4 regions of the Streptomyces luteosporeus genome follow, and region 4 is predicted to be linked to each of the others. Evidence: riboswitches for the same ligand, from Rfam matches in the RefSeq annotation. Region 4 holds a riboswitch; each other region holds the start of a gene.

Region 1 (4,139 bases), on a different contig from region 4:
TCCGTGCGCATGGGCCCCGCGCCCTCGGGGATCAGCGTGGCCATCGCCCGGATGCCCGATCGCGAGGAGGAGCTCGTGGCCATGCGGCTGGAGGAGTTCAAGGCGGGCATGCGCGCCACCCTCGAAGGCGTCAAGCGGCTCGCCGAGGAAGGGGCGTAGGCGCCGGCACCGGAGCACGGTATCCGGGTGGCGGTCCGGCCCGGCCTGGCGGCGAATCGGCCGGTCGTCGATCAAGGTGATCACATGACGACGATCAAGGCGATCTCCTTCAGCTCGTACGGACCGGCCGACGTCCTGCGGCCGGTCGAGGTGCCGCTGCCCGTCCCCGGGCCGGGACAGGTCCGCATCGCGGTGCGCTGCGCCGGCGTCAACCCGCTCGACCACAAGCTGCGCAGCGGTGCCATGGCCGGCACCTTCCCCCTGGAGCTGCCGCACGTCCCCGGCGTGGAGGCGTCCGGCCTGGTCGAGGCGGTGGGGGAGGGCGTGACGCAGGTACGGGCGGGGGACGCCGTGTTCGGGCGCACCGTGACCGGCGCCTACGCCGAGCAGGCGCTGGCCCGGGAGGACCAGGTCGTCATCAAGCCCGTCTCGCTCGCCTGGGAGGAGGCGGCCGCCCTGCCGGTGGCCGCCGAGACGGCCCGGCGGGTGATGGAGCTGCTGGACCTCGGCGACGGCGAGACGCTGCTCGTCCACGGCGCCGCCGGCGGCGTGGGCACCCTGGCCGTGCAGTTCGCCCGGGCCCGCGGGGTGCGGGTCATCGGCACGGCGAGCGAGTCCAACCACGCCTACCTGCGCGGCCTCGGGGCGATCCCGGTGACGTACGGGCAGGGGCTCGCCGAGCGGGTGCGCGAGGCGGCCGCGCCCGGCCGGGTGGACGCGGCGCTGGACGCCGTGGGCAAGGGGGACGCCGTGTGGGTGTCCGTCGAGGTGACCGGCGGCGCCGACCGGGTGGTGTCGATCGCCGACGCCGAGGGCGCCCGGCTGCACGGGGCCCGCTTCAGCTCGGGCGGCCGGGAGGTACGGCCGGTGCCCGCGCTGAACGAGGCGCTGGCCCTGCACGAGGCGGGGCTGCTGCAGCTGCCCGTCCACCGCCTCTACCGCCTGGAGGAGGCGGCCGACGCGCACCGGGAGAGCGAGCACGGCCACCTCACCGGAAAGATCGTCCTCGCCGTCGCCTGACGGCGGCCGGCGAGGACGGGAGGCCGGGGCGGGGGTCAGCCCACCCGGCCGTACCAGACGCTGCCGGTCCAGATGCGTTCCTTGCGCACGGTGGTGCCCGGCTTGGGGGCGTGCCAGATCGTGTTGCTACCCGCGTAGATCCCGACGTGGTAGACGTTGCTGCCGGAGTGGAAGAACACCAGGTCGCCCGGTGTGCGGGAGCCGGCGGAGATGTGCCGGGTGCGGTTGTACTGGTCGGCGGCGGTGCGCGGCAGGTTCTTGCCGGCCTTCTTGAACGAGTACAGGGTCAGGCCCGAGCAGTCGAAGCGGTTGGGGCCGGTGGCGCCCCACTGGTAGGGGGAGCCGGCCTTGGAGGCCGCGATCCTCAGTGCCTGCTCGCCGGTGGTCGCCGCCGAGGCGCCGGGGGCGAGGCCGGGAACGAGGACCGATGCCGCGACGGTGGCGGCGGTCAGGGCCGACGCGGTGGCGGCCCGGGAAACGAGTGCAGGTATGCGAGGCAACGCAGACATGCCACAGCCCTTCGGCATCCGCCTGCGAAAGATGACCTGTCGGGTTCGGGCTGCGAAGTTGCCCGGCCAGCATCTGGCTTCACCCCAAGGACCACCGCGTTCGTGGTCCGTACCGCTTGGGTCTCCCGCTCCTGCCGATCGACGAATCGATTCCGCACCCGGTGCGGCGGCAGGACTCGGCGTTCCGCCCGGGTGGCCCGCCTCGGTGACGGGATCTTGTGTTCGACGAGAGATCCTGCACCATCGCCCGCCCGGATTCCGTACCCGGAGCGGCAATTGTGAACTTCTTCACTTCGGGCGAAATGGTGCAACCATCACCTGTCCAGACCGCCTGTCCTGCGACGGAAGGCGGGCTACCGCGGGTAGGTGACGGCCCGTCAGCACGGCTCGCGCCAGGCGTCCAGCTCCAGCTTCTTGCGCATCGAACTCAGCCCCAGCCGCTTCGCCGTGCCGCAGAATTTGTCCGTCGGAAGGTCGTATTCGACGTGGAAGACCGCTTTGTTCTCCTTGATGAAGGGGGTCAGCTTCTCGCACTCCTTGTACTGCGCGCACTGCTCGTTCACCGCGAAGTCGAAGTCGCCCACCAGCGCGGGAATCTGCTCCAGGTCGTTCTTCAGCCCCACCGCGAGCCCGCGCTCGTGCGCCAGCCGCGCCAGCATCCGGTTGAACGCCAGCTGGTGGGCGGCCGTCAGCGGAAATCCCGTGCCGTTGCGGAACCCCTCCGTCAGATCCGGCTCGACCGCGTCGAAACCCTTCTGACGGCACATGTCCATGCGGGCGGCCATGAGCGGCCGCAGCTCGTCCAGACGGCGGATGTCCAGCCACTTCTCGCCGTCCCAGCCCTTGTTCTTGCGGCCCAGCAGCCCCTTGGGGAACGCGTCCTTGTCCGGCCGGAAGTCCTCCCACGCACCGGCGTTGATGTAACAGATCACCTTCCGGCCGCGGGCGTGCAGCGCCGCCACGGTCTCCGCCGTGTTCTCGAAGCCGTCGATGTCGTAGACGGGCACGTCGAGGGAGGTGTCGGCCGCGGCGAGCTTCCCGCCGAGCTGCCACTGCCAGGCCGTGCCCGGGCGCGGCTGCCAGCGGTCACCGGGCCGCCCCGAGGGGGCCGGCGCGGTGGCCGTCGGCCTCCCGTCCGGCTCGCCGTCCTCGTCCTCCTCCGGCGCCGACGAGCAACTCGCCAGCACCAGCAGCAGCACGCCCAGCAACCCGGCCCGTAGGCGCCGGTCCTTCACCGCGTCCCTCCCCGTTCCTGTTCCCGTTCCTGTTCCTGCATCTCCTGCGCACCGGCCGGCGGCGGGGCGCTGCGCCACGGGTTCGCACCCGTGCCCGGCACGGCGCAGTGCACGCCCGCGCCGCGGACCGCGGCCGTGCGGGCCACCTCGTGCGCCCGCCCCTCGGGCACCGCGTGCACCAGGTGGCAGAAGCGCTCCGGCGGATGGTCGGCCGTCCACGCCGGCACCCGCGCCCGGCGGTAGTCCTCCCACGTCCCCTCGAAGGTCACCAGCACATCGGCCAGCTCCGCGTACCCGGGGTCCGGGTGCGTGCCCGGGTTGAGCACGGCGCTGCGGGCGCCCAGCACCCGCGCGGCCAGCACCAGCCGGCGGTAGCGGGGCAGGTGGGCGGCGTGCACCGGCACCTGGTCGAGGAAGACCCCGTCCACCTCGTACCACCGGCGGTGCCGGCGCACGTCGGCGACCACGGCGCGGGTGCGCCGCCGGCCGTACCCGGTGTCGACGTACCCCAGCAGCGCGACGCCCGCGGCGCGCAGCCGTCCGGCCACCGCACGGAAGGCCGGATCGGGCCGGTCGCCGGGACCGTCGGCCGCGTTGAGCACCACCGCGTGCAGGCGCGGGGCCTCGCGCAGCAGGGCCTCCCACGCCTGTGGCCCCTCGCCGGGATGGACGTACAGCGGGACCAGCAGCCGCCCGGACGTCACCGGACGTACTCCTCGGGCCGGTCGCGCACCTCGGCCCACAGATCCGCCAGGGACTCCTCCAGCGAGCGGCGCGGGGTCCACCCCAGGCTGCGGGTGACGGCGGTGGTGTCGGCCTGCTGCCAGGGCACGGCGGCCGAGCGCGGCGAACCGTCGCCCTGCTCGTCGACGCGCTCGCCCACGTCCCCCGTGAAGCCGCCCGCCCGCAGCAGCCCCTCGGCGACGTCCCGTACGAGACGGGCCGTGCCGCTGCCGACGTTGAGGACGGCGGGCAGCGGCCGGGGCGCGGTCACGGCCCGGGCGACGGCCTCCGCGACGTCCCGTACGTCGACGAAGTCGCGGTACGCCGACAGGTCGCCCGTCTTCACCCGGCCGTCGGGGCCCGCCGCGCGCGGCGCGGCGGCCAGCCGGCCGGGCAGGGAGGCGGCCGGGGCGCCGGGGCCGACGGGGTTGAACACCCGCAGCACCACCGCGTCCAGGCCGGATCCGGTCACCGCGAGGGTGCCGGCGAGCTT
Region 2 (4,139 bases), on a different contig from region 4:
CCTCCTCGATGCCGCGGGCGAGGCGCTCGGGGTTGGTGACGAACAGGTCGTCACCGACGAGCTGGACCTTGTCGCCGAGCTTGTCGGTGATGGTCTTCCAGCCGTCCCAGTCGTCCTCGAACAGCGGGTCCTCGATGGAGACCAGCGGGTAGGCCTCGACGAGCTCGGCGTAGTAGTCGGTCATCTGGGCCGCGGTGCGGTCCTGGCCCTCGAACTTGTAGACGCCGTCCTTGTAGAACTCGGAGGCGGCGACGTCCAGGGCGAGCGCGATGTCCTGGCCGGGGGTGTAGCCGGCCTCCTTGATGGCCTCGAGGATGAGGTCGAGGGCCTCGCGGTTGGAGCCGAGGTTCGGGGCGAAGCCGCCCTCGTCGCCCAGGCCGGTGGCCAGACCCTTGGCCTTCAGGACCTTCTTGAGGGTGTGGTAGACCTCGGTGCCCCAGCGCAGGGCCTCGGAGAAGGACTCCGCGCCGATCGGCGCGATCATGAACTCCTGGATGTCCACGTTGGAGTCGGCGTGCGAGCCGCCGTTGAGGATGTTCATCATCGGAACGGGCAGCAGGTGCGCGTTCGGGCCGCCGAGGTAGCGGAAGAGGGGCAGGTCCGAGGCCTCGGAGGCGGCGTGCGCGACGGCCAGGGAGACGCCGAGGATGGCGTTGGCGCCGAGCGAGCCCTTGTTGTCGGTGGCGTCCAGGTCGAACATGGCCTGGTCGATCAGGCGCTGCTCGGTGGCGTCGTAGCCGACCAGCTCCGGGCCGATCTGCTCGATGACGGCGAGGACGGCCTTCTCGACGCCCTTGCCGAGGTAGCGGTCCGGGTCGCCGTCGCGGAGCTCGATGGCCTCGAAGGCGCCGGTGGAGGCGCCGGACGGCACGGCGGCACGGCCCGTGGAGCCGTCGTCGAGGCCGACCTCGACCTCGACCGTGGGGTTGCCTCGCGAGTCGAGGATCTCGCGAGCTACGACGACGTCGATGGACGGCACGAGGGTCTCCTTCGTGTGTGTCTGGAGTTCTGCACCACGAGCCTAACGGGCCCCGCGGGCTCTCCCCGCGCTGGACCGGGCCACGGGCCGAAAATTGGCACAAATGCCGATATCACGGGATGAAAACCCAGTATGTTCGCTCAACGGACAGTCGTCGGGACACGGCCGGCACGGCGGTTCGAACGGCACCGTGGTTCGAACGGCGAAGCCCCGCTCCGGTGCGGCTCGGGGGGAAGCGCAGCGGAACGGGGCGGTCGTGCGGCCGGTCCCGGCAGCCGGGCGGCCACGGGCCGCCCGGCACCTTTCGACCGGCTCCGGTCAGCGCAGGTGCAGCTGCTGACCGGGGAAGATCAGATCGGCGTTGTCGATGACGTCCTTGTTGAGGTCGTAGAGCTTCGCCCAGCCACCGCGCACCTTCTGGGCGTCGGCGATGGTCCCGAGGGTGTCGCCCTCCTTGACCTTGTACTCGCCGTTGCCCTGCTTGACCTCGCGCGGCGCGGCCTTCTTGGCCGCCGCGGCCTCCTCGCCCGCGTCGTCGGCGTCCTGCTGCGCCGCCGCGGCCCGCTGGGAAGCGCTGTGGCGCTCGCTGCGGTCCGCGTGGTTCCTGGTGGAGTGGGCGCCCTCGGCGGAGGTGTTCTTGCGGGTCTTCTTGGTGTAGCCGGAGCCGGACTCGTCGTCGGAGGTGTCGACGTCGGCCTTGGCGCCGCCGGAGGTCAGGTTGCCCGCGCCGGCGCAGCCCCAGGCGCCCGGGCCCTGCATGGCCAGCAGGCGCTCGGCGGTGGCGATCTGCTGGGACTTGCTGGCGAGGTCGGCGCGCGGGGCGTACTTGGTGCCGCCCGCGGCCTTCCAGGATTCGTTCGAGAACTGCAGGCCGCCGTAGTAGCCGTTGCCGGTGTTGATGTGCCAGTTGCCGCTGGACTCGCACTGGGCGACCTTGTCCCAGGTCGAGACGGAGGCGGCGTTGGCGGAGGTCGCGACCATCAGCGGGGCGGCGACCGCGGCGCCGGTGACGCCGGCGAGCGTGACGATTCGGACGGCCTTGGACGGACGACGGTGCTTGCCCTTGGACATAAGTCGTTTTCCTCACCGACGCCTACGAGGTGAGCTGTCGGGTTCGGGCTGTGAGACTGCCCGGCCCGGTGCGAACACCGGGCTTCACCCCAAGCCGTCCGTCCCTGCGGTCCGCTGACCGCCGGTCCGTCCGGCACCTACCTTGGGTCCCCCGCTCCTGCCTACGGCGCTTGCGCGACGACTCCCCCGGCCGCCGGCAGGATTCGGCGTGGCGACCGTGGTGCTCGCGGTGGCGAGCGATGAAGACGGTAAGCACAGGCGGCCTGCGGGTTCAAACCCCACTTTTCAGCCAAGGCCGCCTCTGGTTACCGCGGGAAACCTGACGTTTCCGCAGGTGGCCCTAGGTGGACGCAAATCGGACGGACGCTCTCCGCCGCCGAGCCGAAGAGACCCATGTCTCACTTTCGACTGGAACGGACATTCGGCCCTTTCCGCATGGCTATTGACGGATATCCAGGCGCTGACCAGGGAGGATAAGGTCCGGATCAGTTCCGACAACTTTTTCGTTCTTCTGATACAGCGTCTGCCAGCCGCCGGAGACCGCGTGCTCCTGGGCGATCACTGACAGGTTGTCACCCGGCTGCACGGTGTAGTCGTTTGCGGCCGGGATGCCCGGCCGGGAATCGCCCCCGCGCGAGGGTCGCTGTGCGCCGTCGTCCGGACCGGTCGGGGTCGCGCGGTGGCGGCCCGAGCCCTCCGCCGCGCCGGCGTCCCCGGCGGACGCGCCGCCGGCTCCGGGCGTGCCCGCCGGGCCGGCGGAGCCGTCGGCCGGAGCCGACGGGAGGTCGGCGCCGGGCTCCTTGCGGTGCTTGCCCGGCCCGGCGTCCGGCGTGCCGCTCGCGGGAGCTGACGGAGTGCCACCGGCATCCGGCGTGTGCGAGGCGTCCGGGGTGGCGCCGGAGGGTGCACCGGAGCTGCCGGGCGCGGGCGTGGCCGTCCCGGAGGGCGACGTCGACGGCGACCCGGACGGCGTGCCGGAGGGCGCGGGGGTGGCATCGGGGGCACGGGAGGCGTCCGGAGCGGGAGAGCCGTGCTCCGGCGCGGGCTTGGTCGTGTGCTCCGGCGTGCGGCCGGTCTCGGCGGCCGGCGGCGGGGTGGCCTTGGTGCCCGGGTCCACCTCGGGCGCCCGCTCGCTGTGGGCGAGGCCCGCGCGCTCACCGCAGCTCGTCCACGGGCCGGCGCCCTGGGACTTGAGGATGCTCTCGGCGATGGCGATCTGCTGGGAGCGGCTCGCGAGGTCGGGCCGGGGCGCGTACGAGATGCCGCCGTACTGCTCCCACAGCTCCTGGGTGATCTGCAGGCCGCCGAAGAAGCCGTTGCCCTGGTTGGCGCTCCACATCCCCCCGCTCTCGCACTGGGCGACCTTGTCCCAGGTGCCCGCGTCGGCCGCGGTGGCGCTGGTGGCAGCCAGCAGCGGCATGGCGACGCTGGCTCCCGTCACCCCCGCCGCGAGCACGATGGCGGGGACCTGACGGGGACGGCGATGTCTACCAGTGCCTGAGCGCATGTTCGGGCCCTCTCGGGTAGGCGGCTTCGGATGGTCGTCGAACATAGCGACGGCCCCCAAGAGTCACAACCCGGTGTAGCGGAGGTCACGCTGCGATAACCGCGGGGTGACCGGACGTCATGTGCTAAGGGCGTGCGGGTGCCTGCGCGGGCGGACGCGCCGTGAATTCCACGGGCAGCGTGCGCAGGCCGCGCATGATCAGGCCGCCGCGCCAGCGCAGGTCCTCCGGTGCGGCGGCGAGCCGGAGGTCGGGCAGCCGGCGCAGCAGGGTGGCGAGCGCGGTCTGCCCTTCGAGGCGGGCGAGCGGTGCGCCGAGACAGTAATGGATGCCGTGTCCGTAGCCCAAGTGCTGGTTGTCGCGGCGGGAGAGGTCCAAGGCGTCCGGATCGGCGAACCGTTCGGGGTCGCGGTCGGCGGCCGCCAGCACCACCAGGACGGGGTCGCCCTCGGCGATCCGCTGCCCGCCGATGACCAGGTTTTGGGTGGCAAAACGCCAGGTCGCGAGCTCTACGGGGCCGTCGTAGCGCAGCAGTTCCTCGACCCCCGTGGCGAGCAGCGACGCGTCCCCCTCGGCGAGGGCGC
Region 3 (4,139 bases), on a different contig from region 4:
GACGACGGCCCAGCACGCGGTCAGGGTGACGGCGTTGAGCCGGCCGCTGCCGAAGAGCCAGGCGGTCGCGAACAGCAGCAGTCCGGCCAGCAGATACGTCGAGGTGATCATGATGCGCCGGCCGAGCGTGTCGAAGAGCTTGCCGAGGAAGAGCGGGCCCAGGAAGTTGCCCACTGCTATGACGGCGAAGAAATAGCCGGTGCGGGAGGTGGAGACGCCGAAGAAGCGGGTGAGGATCGCGCCGAAGCCGAACGTGATGGCGTTGTAGAGGAACGCCTGTCCGATGAAGAGGGCGAGCCCCAGCACCGCCCGGCGGCGGTAGTCGGAGAAGACGGTCCGGGCGATGTCCCGGAATCCGAAGCTCTCGCGCTGGCGAATGGTGAAGCGCCCCTTCGCGGGCGGCAGCTCGGCGCCCTTCTCCGCGACGACGCGTTTCTCGATCTCCGTGACCAGCTCCTCCGCCTCCCCGCTGCGGCCATGGATGAACAGCCAGCGTGGGCTTTCGGGAACGTGGCGCCGGACGAGCAGGATCACCAGGCCCAGCACGACGCCGAGCCCGAAGGTCAGCCGCCAGCCGACGTCCTTGGCGAAGATGCTCGTGTCCAGCATCAGGATCGACAGCAGCGATCCGGCGATCGCGCCGAGCCAGAAGCTGCCGTTGATGATCAGGTCGACGCGGCCGCGGTAGACGGCCGGGATGAGTTCGTCGATGGCGGAGTTGATGGCCGCGTACTCGCCGCCGATGCCGAAGCCCGTCATGAAGCGGAAGACGAAGAACCACCAGGACGAGTACGACAGTGCGGTCAGCGCGGTCGCCGACAGGTAGACGGCCAGGGTGACCATGAAGAGTTTCTTGCGGCCGAAGAGGTCGGTGAGCCGGCCGAAGAACAGCGCCCCGGAACACGCCCCCGCCACGTACAGCGCGGCGGCCAGGCCCGTCACCCCGCCGGAGGTGATGGGCAGGCCGCTGCCCTGTTCGGAGAGGCGGCCGGCGATGTTGCCGACGACCGTGACCTCCAGACCGTCCAGCACCCAGACGGTGCCCAGCCCGATCACCACCGTCCAGTGCCACCGGGACCAGGGCAGCCGGTCCAGGCGGGCGGGAACGGACGTGGTGATCGTCGGTGCGGTCGTCGTCACATCCTCTGATTTCCCGATCACACGGATAACATTCCCGGAAAATCGGGATACGTAGGGGAATCCACGCCGCTATGACCCGGCTGCCTCCCTGCGGTTGCGGAGCGCGCGCTACGGCTGCAGGCCCCGGCTGCGCAGCCAGGACAGCGGGTCCACCGGGGCGCCACCGCCCGGCCGCACCTCCAGGTGCAGATGGGGACCGGTGACATTGCCGGTCGCCCCGACCCGGCCGATGACCGTGCCGGCGCCGACCTTGCCGGAGGTGATCACCATCGACGACAGGTGGCAGTACCAGACCTCCGTACCGTCACCGAGGGTGAGCACGACGCGGTAGCCGTACGCGCCCGCCCAGCCGGCCTGCGTGACCGTGCCCCCGCTCACGGCCCGCACCGGAGTGCCGGTCGGGGCGGCGAAGTCCTCGCCGGTGTGGTGGTGCGACGACCACATCGCCCCGGCCCGCCCGAAGCCGGCGGTCAGGGTGTAGGAGGTCAGGGGCAGTGTGAAGGATGCGGCGGTCTGCGCCTGCGGATGCGCCTGCGGGGCGCGGTGGGGCTGGGGAGCGCGGTGCGCTTGCGGCGCGGAACGCGGGGCCTGCTGAGCGTGCGGGGCCTGTGGGGCCTGGTGGGTCCGCTGCTGCGGCGGCGCGGCCTGGGCGGGTGCGGCTGCCGCCGCGTGCGCCGCTGCCGCGCGGGCTGCCGCCGCCCGGGCCGCGGCAGCGGCCTTGGCCTCGGCCTCCGCCACTGCCGCCTGCTGCGCGGCCATCGCATGGTGCCGTTCCGCTGCCGCCCGGGCCTCGGCCGCCTGCACGGCCGCTTCCGCCGCCTCCTGCTGGTGCTCGGCCTGCTGCATGATGCGCGTCCGCAGCACCTCGCCCGCGTCGGCGGCTTCCTCGGTGAACGCCGCCGCGGATGCCGCGGGGGCGGCGGGTGCGTCCCGGCCGGGGTCGGGCACGGATATGGGGGCCGCCGGGCGGTCCTGCGCGCTGGCCATGCCGCCCGCGCCGACGGCCGCGATCATGCCCACGCCGAGGACGGCACCGCTGCGGGCCATCGTGCCGCCGCGCTGCTTGGCGGCGCGGTGCCGGCCGCGCTCGAGCGGCGTCGCCGGGAGGTCGTCGCCGGGGCCGGTGGCGCCGGGATCGTAGGGCGGGGCGTAAGCCGGGACGATCGGAGGGTCGTACGCGGTGTAGGAACCGTCGTCGGCACCGTGCCTGTTGGACGCCACCGGGGCGCACTCCTTTCCTTCCCACTCGCCTACCGGGTTAGCTGTCGGGTTCGGAGCAGGAAGGTCTCCTACGGGCCGGTGCGCGGCCCGATTCACCCCAAAGGGATGGTTCCCCGGTTCCGTTCACGGGATTCGGCGAAGGCGCGCGGCACCGCCTCTTGCGGCGGTATCCAGGACCGCGCTGCGTTATCGAACGTTAATAGACAGCGCGACCGGATTCCAAGCCGAACGGGTGAATCCGCAGGCGTGTTGACGCTCCGATTTTCTGACGGAGCGTCAATTGTTATGCGCGCTCCCCCGCGGGCCGGCGGCGCCGGGCCGGGCGGGTGCGGCCGCGCCCGGGACGGCGCTGCGCCTGCTCCTGCCGGGGCTGCTCCGACCGGGACTGCTCCTGCCGGGGCGTGGGCACCGCGATCGTCACCGGGATGCCGCTCGGCTCCCGGGCGCCGGTGATGCGGGCCAGCTCGGCGTCCTGCGGGTGGACGTCGGCCGTCGCCGGGGCGATGCGCGCGGTCGCCATCATCTGCCGCATCTCGCGCCGCTCCTCGGGCAGGACGAGCGTGACGACGGTGCCCGCCTCGCCGGCCCGGGCCGTACGGCCGCCGCGGTGCAGGTAGTCCTTGTGGTCGACGGGCGGGTCGATGTTGACGACGAGGTCGAGCCCGTCGATGTGGATGCCGCGCGCCGCCACGTTCGTGGCGATCAGCGCCGTCACCTGCTCGGTGCGGAACTGCTCCAGGACGCGGTTGCGCTGCGGCTGGCTCTTGCCCCCGTGCAGCGCCGCGGCCCGCACACCCTGCGTCAGCAGGCGCTTGACCAGCCGGTCGGCGCCCCGCTTGGTGTCCACGAACATGATCACGCGGCCTTCGCGGGCCGCGATCCGGGTGACCACCTCGCGCTTGGCCTCCACGTCGGCGACGTGCAGCAGGTGGTGCTCCATGGTCACCACCGCGCCCGCCGAGGGGTCGACGGAGTGGGTGACGGGGTCCGTCAGGAAGCGGCGGACGAGCCGGTCGACGTTGCGGTCCAGCGTCGCGGAGAACAGCATCCGCTGGCCGCCCGGGGCGACCTGGTCGAGCAGGCGGGTGACCTGGGGCAGGAAGCCCATGTCGGCCATCTGGTCCGCCTCGTCCAGGACGGTGACGGTCACGTCGCCCAGGGCGCAGTCGCCGCGCTGGAGCAGGTCGGCGAGCCGGCCCGGCGTCGCGACCATGACCTCGGCACCGCGGCCGAGGGCCTGCGCCTGCCGGCCGATGGACAGCCCGCCGACGACGGTGACCGTACGCAGGTCCAGGGCGGCCGCGTAGGGGGTGAGGGAGTCGGTGACCTGCTGCGCGAGCTCGCGGGTGGGCACCAGCACCAGCGCCAGCGGCCGGCCCGGCAGGGCCCGCCGGCCCGCGGTACGGGCCAGGAGCGCGAGCCCGAAGGCGAGGGTCTTGCCGGAACCGGTACGCCCACGGCCGAGGACGTCGCGCCCGGCGAGGGAATTCGGCAGGGTCGCGGCCTGAATGGGGAAGGGCTCGGTGACGCCCTCGCGGGTCAGCGTCTTCAGCAGCGCGCTGGGCATGTCGAGGTCGGCGAAGGAGGCGACGGGCGGCAGCGCCGGCGTCGTGGCCTCGGGCACCTCGAAGTCGGCGGCCGGCTCGACGACGGCGGCAGCAGCCCGTGCGGGGCCGCTGGCGCGGCGCCGGGCGGGACGGCCTTCGCGGGCGGGACGGTCTTCGCGGCCGGGGCGGCTGTCGCCACGGGAGCGGGTGCTGCCGGAGCGGCTGTCGCCG
Region 4 (4,139 bases):
CCTTCCGCGGCGGGGCCGCGGCGGCCCGCACGCGGCCGCCGCGGCCCCTTCGTCATGCGGCACCATGGCGCCCCGAAGGGGCGCGGGGCAGTGTCGATGTGCGGCTGCCGCCGCGCGGGCGCGATCGGCCACGACGTGCCCGCAGGTCCCGGGGTGGTACGTCGGCTGCAGGCCGTTGGTGGCTTGTCGCGCAGTTCCCCGCGCCCCTTCGGGGCCCTAGGAGGGGACGCCCGTGCTCTGCACGGACTCGCGCACCGGCCGCAGCCGGAACGCGCCGGGCGGGCGCCCGGCCCGGCGGGTGGCGAGCTCCCGGGCCCGCTCGGCGTCGCCGCGGGCCACCGCGTCCACCAGCGCCCCGCAGGTCTCCCACGCCTCCAGCGGACGCACCGGCGGCACCGGCACGTACACCCAGGCGATCTTGCGGCGCAGCTGGGTGAGGAGCGCGGCGAGGCTCGGGCTGCCGGAGGCCTGGGCGAGGGTCTCGTCGAACCAGTCGCCGAGCCGGCACAACTCCCCCACCCGGTCCGCGCGGGCCCGGTCGCGGCCCAGCCGGACCAGCCCGCGCAGCACCTTCAGGTGCGCCTCGGTGCGCCGCTGGGCGGCCCGCGCGGCCCCCAGCGGCTCCAGCAGGGCGCGGACGTCCAGCAGGTCGGCGGCCTCGCGCTCGCTGGGCTCGGCCACGCAGGCGCCCGCATGGCGGCGGGTGGTGACGAACCCCTCGGAGGCGAGGGTGCGCAGGGCCTCGCGCACGGGGACGCGGGAGACGCCGTAGCGGCGGGCGAGGAGTTCCTCGACGAGCCTGCTGCCGGGCGGATGGACGCCCGCGACGATGTCGTCCCGGATGGCGGCGCACACGGCGTGCGCGGACAGCCGGCGGACGCCGTCCCGGCCTCCGCCGCCACCGGCGGGTCCGGGGACGGTCACCGTGCCGGCGCCGTCGCCGTTCACGAACGGTCTCTCATCGCTGTACCTCCGGATGTGCCCCGTCGTCTGACGCCCGTTCAGCGACTCTATGCGAGCCGGCCGGGCATTTCCGATGGTGCCTCCTGCCGCACGGACGCCTTTCGGCCAGCCGGTACGGTGCACGAAGGCCCCGGCCGCAGGGGCCGGGGCCTTGCTCGCGCCGTGCGCGGAAGCGGGAGCCGTCAGACGTTGACGCCGTGCGAGGCCAGGTAGGCGACCGGGTCGATGTCGGAGCCGTAGGTCGGGGCCGTGCGGGCCTCGAAGTGCAGGTGCGGGCCGGTGACGTTGCCGGTGGCGCCCGACAGGCCGATCTGCTGGCCCGGGGTGACCGACTGGCCGACGGAGACGTCGATGGACGACAGGTGGCCGTACTGCGTGTACGTGCCGTCGGCCATCTGGATCACGACGTTGTTGCCGTAGGCGCCGCCCCAGCCGGCCTCGACGATCGTGCCCATGCCGACCGCGCGCACCGAGGTGCCCGTCTCGGCGTGGAAGTCGATGCCGGTGTGGCTGCCGGAGGACCACAGGTTGCTGGAGGCCTTGTACGAGGTGGAGACGTAGGAGCCCTCGATCGGGCTGACGAACGTCCCCAGGCGCTTGCGCTCGGCGTCGCGGGCGGCGCGCTCCTTGGCGGCGCGCTCCTCGTCGAGCTTGCGCTGGGCCTCCTCGGCGCGCTGCTTGGCCTCGGCGGCCAGCCGCTTGGCGTTGGCCTCGGCCTGCTGACGGGCGTTGGCCTCGTCGGCGATGCCGCGCTGGGTCTCGGCCTGGGCGTCGACGTTGCCGGCCATGACGTCACCGATGACGACGGCCTGGCTCAGGCCGGTGTCCTCGGGGCGCTGGGAGTCGTCGGAGGCGGCGAAGGCGGGGGCGGCGACACCGGCGACCACACCGGCGGCGGTCAGCGTGGCGATGCCCGCGACGTTGGCGCCCACGCGCACGGCGCGGCTCGGACGACGGTGCTTCCCGGTGGGACGGGTGAACGACATGGCTGTCGCTGATCCTTTCCTTCCTTCTCGCCTACCGGGTTAGCTGACGGGTTCGGAGCAGGAAGGTCTCCTACGGTCCCCTCGTGAAAGGGAACCGATTCACCCCAGGGGACTTTGGGTCCCCGGCTCCCTGCGGCCCTGGGGGTCGCGTGGGACTCGGCGATGGCTGCCCGGGACCGCGGTTTGCGGCTCCGATCTGACGGACTGCCGAGCTGACGCTAATCGTCGTCAGATTCGATCGGCAAACAGAAGTGGGTTTTTATGACGTACGCCACACGACCAACACGCAACCACCGCCTGAAAGTGGACATAAAGGTGGCGCGTGGGTCCCCTCGGACCCACGCGCCACCTCAGTCGAACTGATGCTCCGTCAGGCGGGGATCACCGTCACCGGGCCGATGCCCAGCGCCTTCACGGGCTCGGCGATCTGCGCCGCGTCGCCGACGAGCACCGTCACCAGCCGGTCCGCGGGGAAGGCGCTCACGACGGCGGCGGTGGCCTCCACCGTGCCGGTCAGCGCGAGGCGTTCGTACAGGTGCCCCTGGAAGTCGTCCGGCAAGAACTGCTCGACCTGGTCGGCGAGCGTGCCGGCGACGGCGGCCGCCGTCTCGTACTTCAGCGGGGCGACGCCCACCAGGTTCTGCACGGCGACGTCGCGCTCCTGGTCCGTCAGCCCCTCGGCGGCCAGCGTGCGCAGCACCGTCCACAGGTCCTCGAGGGCGGGGCCGGTGTTGGGGGTGTCGACGGAGCCGCTGATGGCGAGCAGGGAAACGCCGGTGCCCTCCGGCGAGGACAGCAGCACCTGCCCGAAGGAGCGCACGCCGTAGGTGTAGCCCTTCTCCTCGCGCAGGACGCGGTCCAGCCGCGAGGTGAGGGTGCCGCCGAGGCAGTACGTGCCGAGCACCTGGGCCGGCCAGATGCGGTCGTGTCGGTCGGAGCCGGTGCGTCCGATCAGCAGCTGGGTCTGCACCGCACCGGGACGGTCGACGATGACGACGCGGCCGGTGTCGTCGGCGGTGACGGGCTGCGGGGCGCGCCGCTGCGCCGGCGCGCCCGTCCACGCGCCCAGCGACTGCTGCAGGACGTGGTCGAGGTCGGTGCCGGTGAAGTCGCCGACGACCACGGCGGTGGCCGCGGCGGGCCGCACGTGGGCCTCGTAGAAGGCGCGCACGGCGGTGGCGTCGATGCGCTCGACCGTCTCCTGGCTGCCCTGGCGCGGCCGGGACATCCGGACGTCGGCCGGGAACAGCTCGGCGGCCAGCGCCATGGCCGCCCGGCGGGCGGGGTTGGCCAGCTCGTGCGGGATCTCGTCGAGGCGGTTGCGCACCAGGCGCTCGATCTCGCCGTCGGGGAAGGCCGGGCCGCGCAGGGCGTCGGCCAGCAGGCCGAGGGCCTTGGGCAGCCGGGAGGCCGGCACCTCCAGGGACAGCCGTACGCCCGGGTGGTCGGCGTGGGCGTCGAGGGTGGCCCCACAGCGCTCCAGCTCCGCGGCGAACTCCTCGGCGCTGAGCTTGTCCGTGCCCTCGGAGAAGCCGCGGGCCATGATCGTGGCGACGCCGTCCAGGCCCTCGGGCTCGGCGGCCAGCGGGACGTCCAGGACGATCTCGACGGCGATGACCTGCTGCCCGGGGCGGTGGCAGCGCAGCACGGTCAGGCCGTTGGGCAGCTGCCCGCGCTCGGGGGCCGGGAACGCCCAGGGGGTGGGCAGGCCCGGCTTGGGCTGGGGGTGGAACACCATCGAGGGGCCGGCGGTGTCCGTCGTGCTCGCGGCTACGGCGTCGCTCACTTTGCCGTCTCCTCTTCTTCGATCTCGGTGGCGTTCTTGATGGTGTCCTCGTCGACCGTGGGCGCGGTCTGCGGCGTGGGCTCGTAGACCAGCACGGCACGGTTGTCCCGGTGCAGGCGGGCCTTGGCGATCTGCTGCACCTCCTGCGGGGTCACCTCCAGGACGCGCTGGACGGCGGTGAGCGCCAGCTGCGGGTCGCCGAAGAGCGTGGCGAAGCGGCACAGCTCGTCCGCCCGGCCGCTGACGGTGGCGAGCCGGTCCAGCCACTCGCGCTCCAGCTGGGCCTGGGCGCGCTCCATCTCCTCGGGGGTGGGGCCCTCGGCGGCGAAGCGGGTGAGCTCCTCGTCGACGGCGGCCTCGATGTCGGCCACCTCCACGCCGCCGGACGCCTTGACGTCCAGCCA

The links. A riboswitch is a leader RNA that binds a small molecule or an ion and turns the genes downstream of it on or off. The one in region 4 is predicted to bind cyclic di-AMP.
Region 1: linked by a shared signal. The riboswitch ahead of ABD361_RS05520 (C40 family peptidase) and the one ahead of ABD361_RS06905 (M23 family metallopeptidase) in region 4 are both predicted to bind cyclic di-AMP.
Region 2: linked by a shared signal. The riboswitch ahead of ABD361_RS23875 (transglycosylase family protein) and the one ahead of ABD361_RS06905 (M23 family metallopeptidase) in region 4 are both predicted to bind cyclic di-AMP.
Region 3: linked by a shared signal. The riboswitch ahead of ABD361_RS25925 (M23 family metallopeptidase) and the one ahead of ABD361_RS06905 (M23 family metallopeptidase) in region 4 are both predicted to bind cyclic di-AMP.

What each region holds. Positions count from the first base shown of each region.
Region 1 is NZ_BAAASL010000003.1:345,504-349,642, forward strand. Features, by position in the region: gene ABD361_RS05510 (SRPBCC family protein) at 1-159, shown strand, start outside; gene ABD361_RS05515 (NADP-dependent oxidoreductase) at 253-1,179, shown strand; gene ABD361_RS05520 (C40 family peptidase) at 1,215-1,688, opposite strand; cyclic di-AMP (ydaO/yuaA leader) riboswitch at 1,692-1,842, opposite strand; gene ABD361_RS05525 (endo alpha-1,4 polygalactosaminidase) at 2,066-2,923, opposite strand; gene ABD361_RS05530 (spherulation-specific family 4 protein) at 2,920-3,627, opposite strand; gene ABD361_RS05535 (NAD-dependent epimerase/dehydratase family protein) at 3,624-4,139, opposite strand, start outside.
Region 2 is NZ_BAAASL010000020.1:48,179-52,317, reverse strand. Features, by position in the region: gene eno (phosphopyruvate hydratase) at 1-979, opposite strand, end outside; gene ABD361_RS23875 (transglycosylase family protein) at 1,298-2,050, opposite strand; cyclic di-AMP (ydaO/yuaA leader) riboswitch at 2,055-2,229, opposite strand; gene ABD361_RS23870 (transglycosylase family protein) at 2,490-3,491, opposite strand; gene ABD361_RS23865 (cytochrome P450 family protein) at 3,682-4,139, opposite strand, start outside.
Region 3 is NZ_BAAASL010000024.1:21,887-26,025, forward strand. Features, by position in the region: gene ABD361_RS25920 (MFS transporter) at 1-1,140, opposite strand, end outside; gene ABD361_RS25925 (M23 family metallopeptidase) at 1,249-2,361, opposite strand; cyclic di-AMP (ydaO/yuaA leader) riboswitch at 2,373-2,509, opposite strand; gene ABD361_RS25930 (DEAD/DEAH box helicase) at 2,645-4,139, opposite strand, start outside.
Region 4 is NZ_BAAASL010000004.1:280,855-284,993, forward strand. Features, by position in the region: gene ABD361_RS06900 (GntR family transcriptional regulator) at 217-924, opposite strand; gene ABD361_RS06905 (M23 family metallopeptidase) at 1,146-1,949, opposite strand; cyclic di-AMP (ydaO/yuaA leader) riboswitch at 1,964-2,121, opposite strand; gene ABD361_RS06910 (M16 family metallopeptidase) at 2,320-3,687, opposite strand; gene ABD361_RS06915 (M16 family metallopeptidase) at 3,732-4,139, opposite strand, start outside.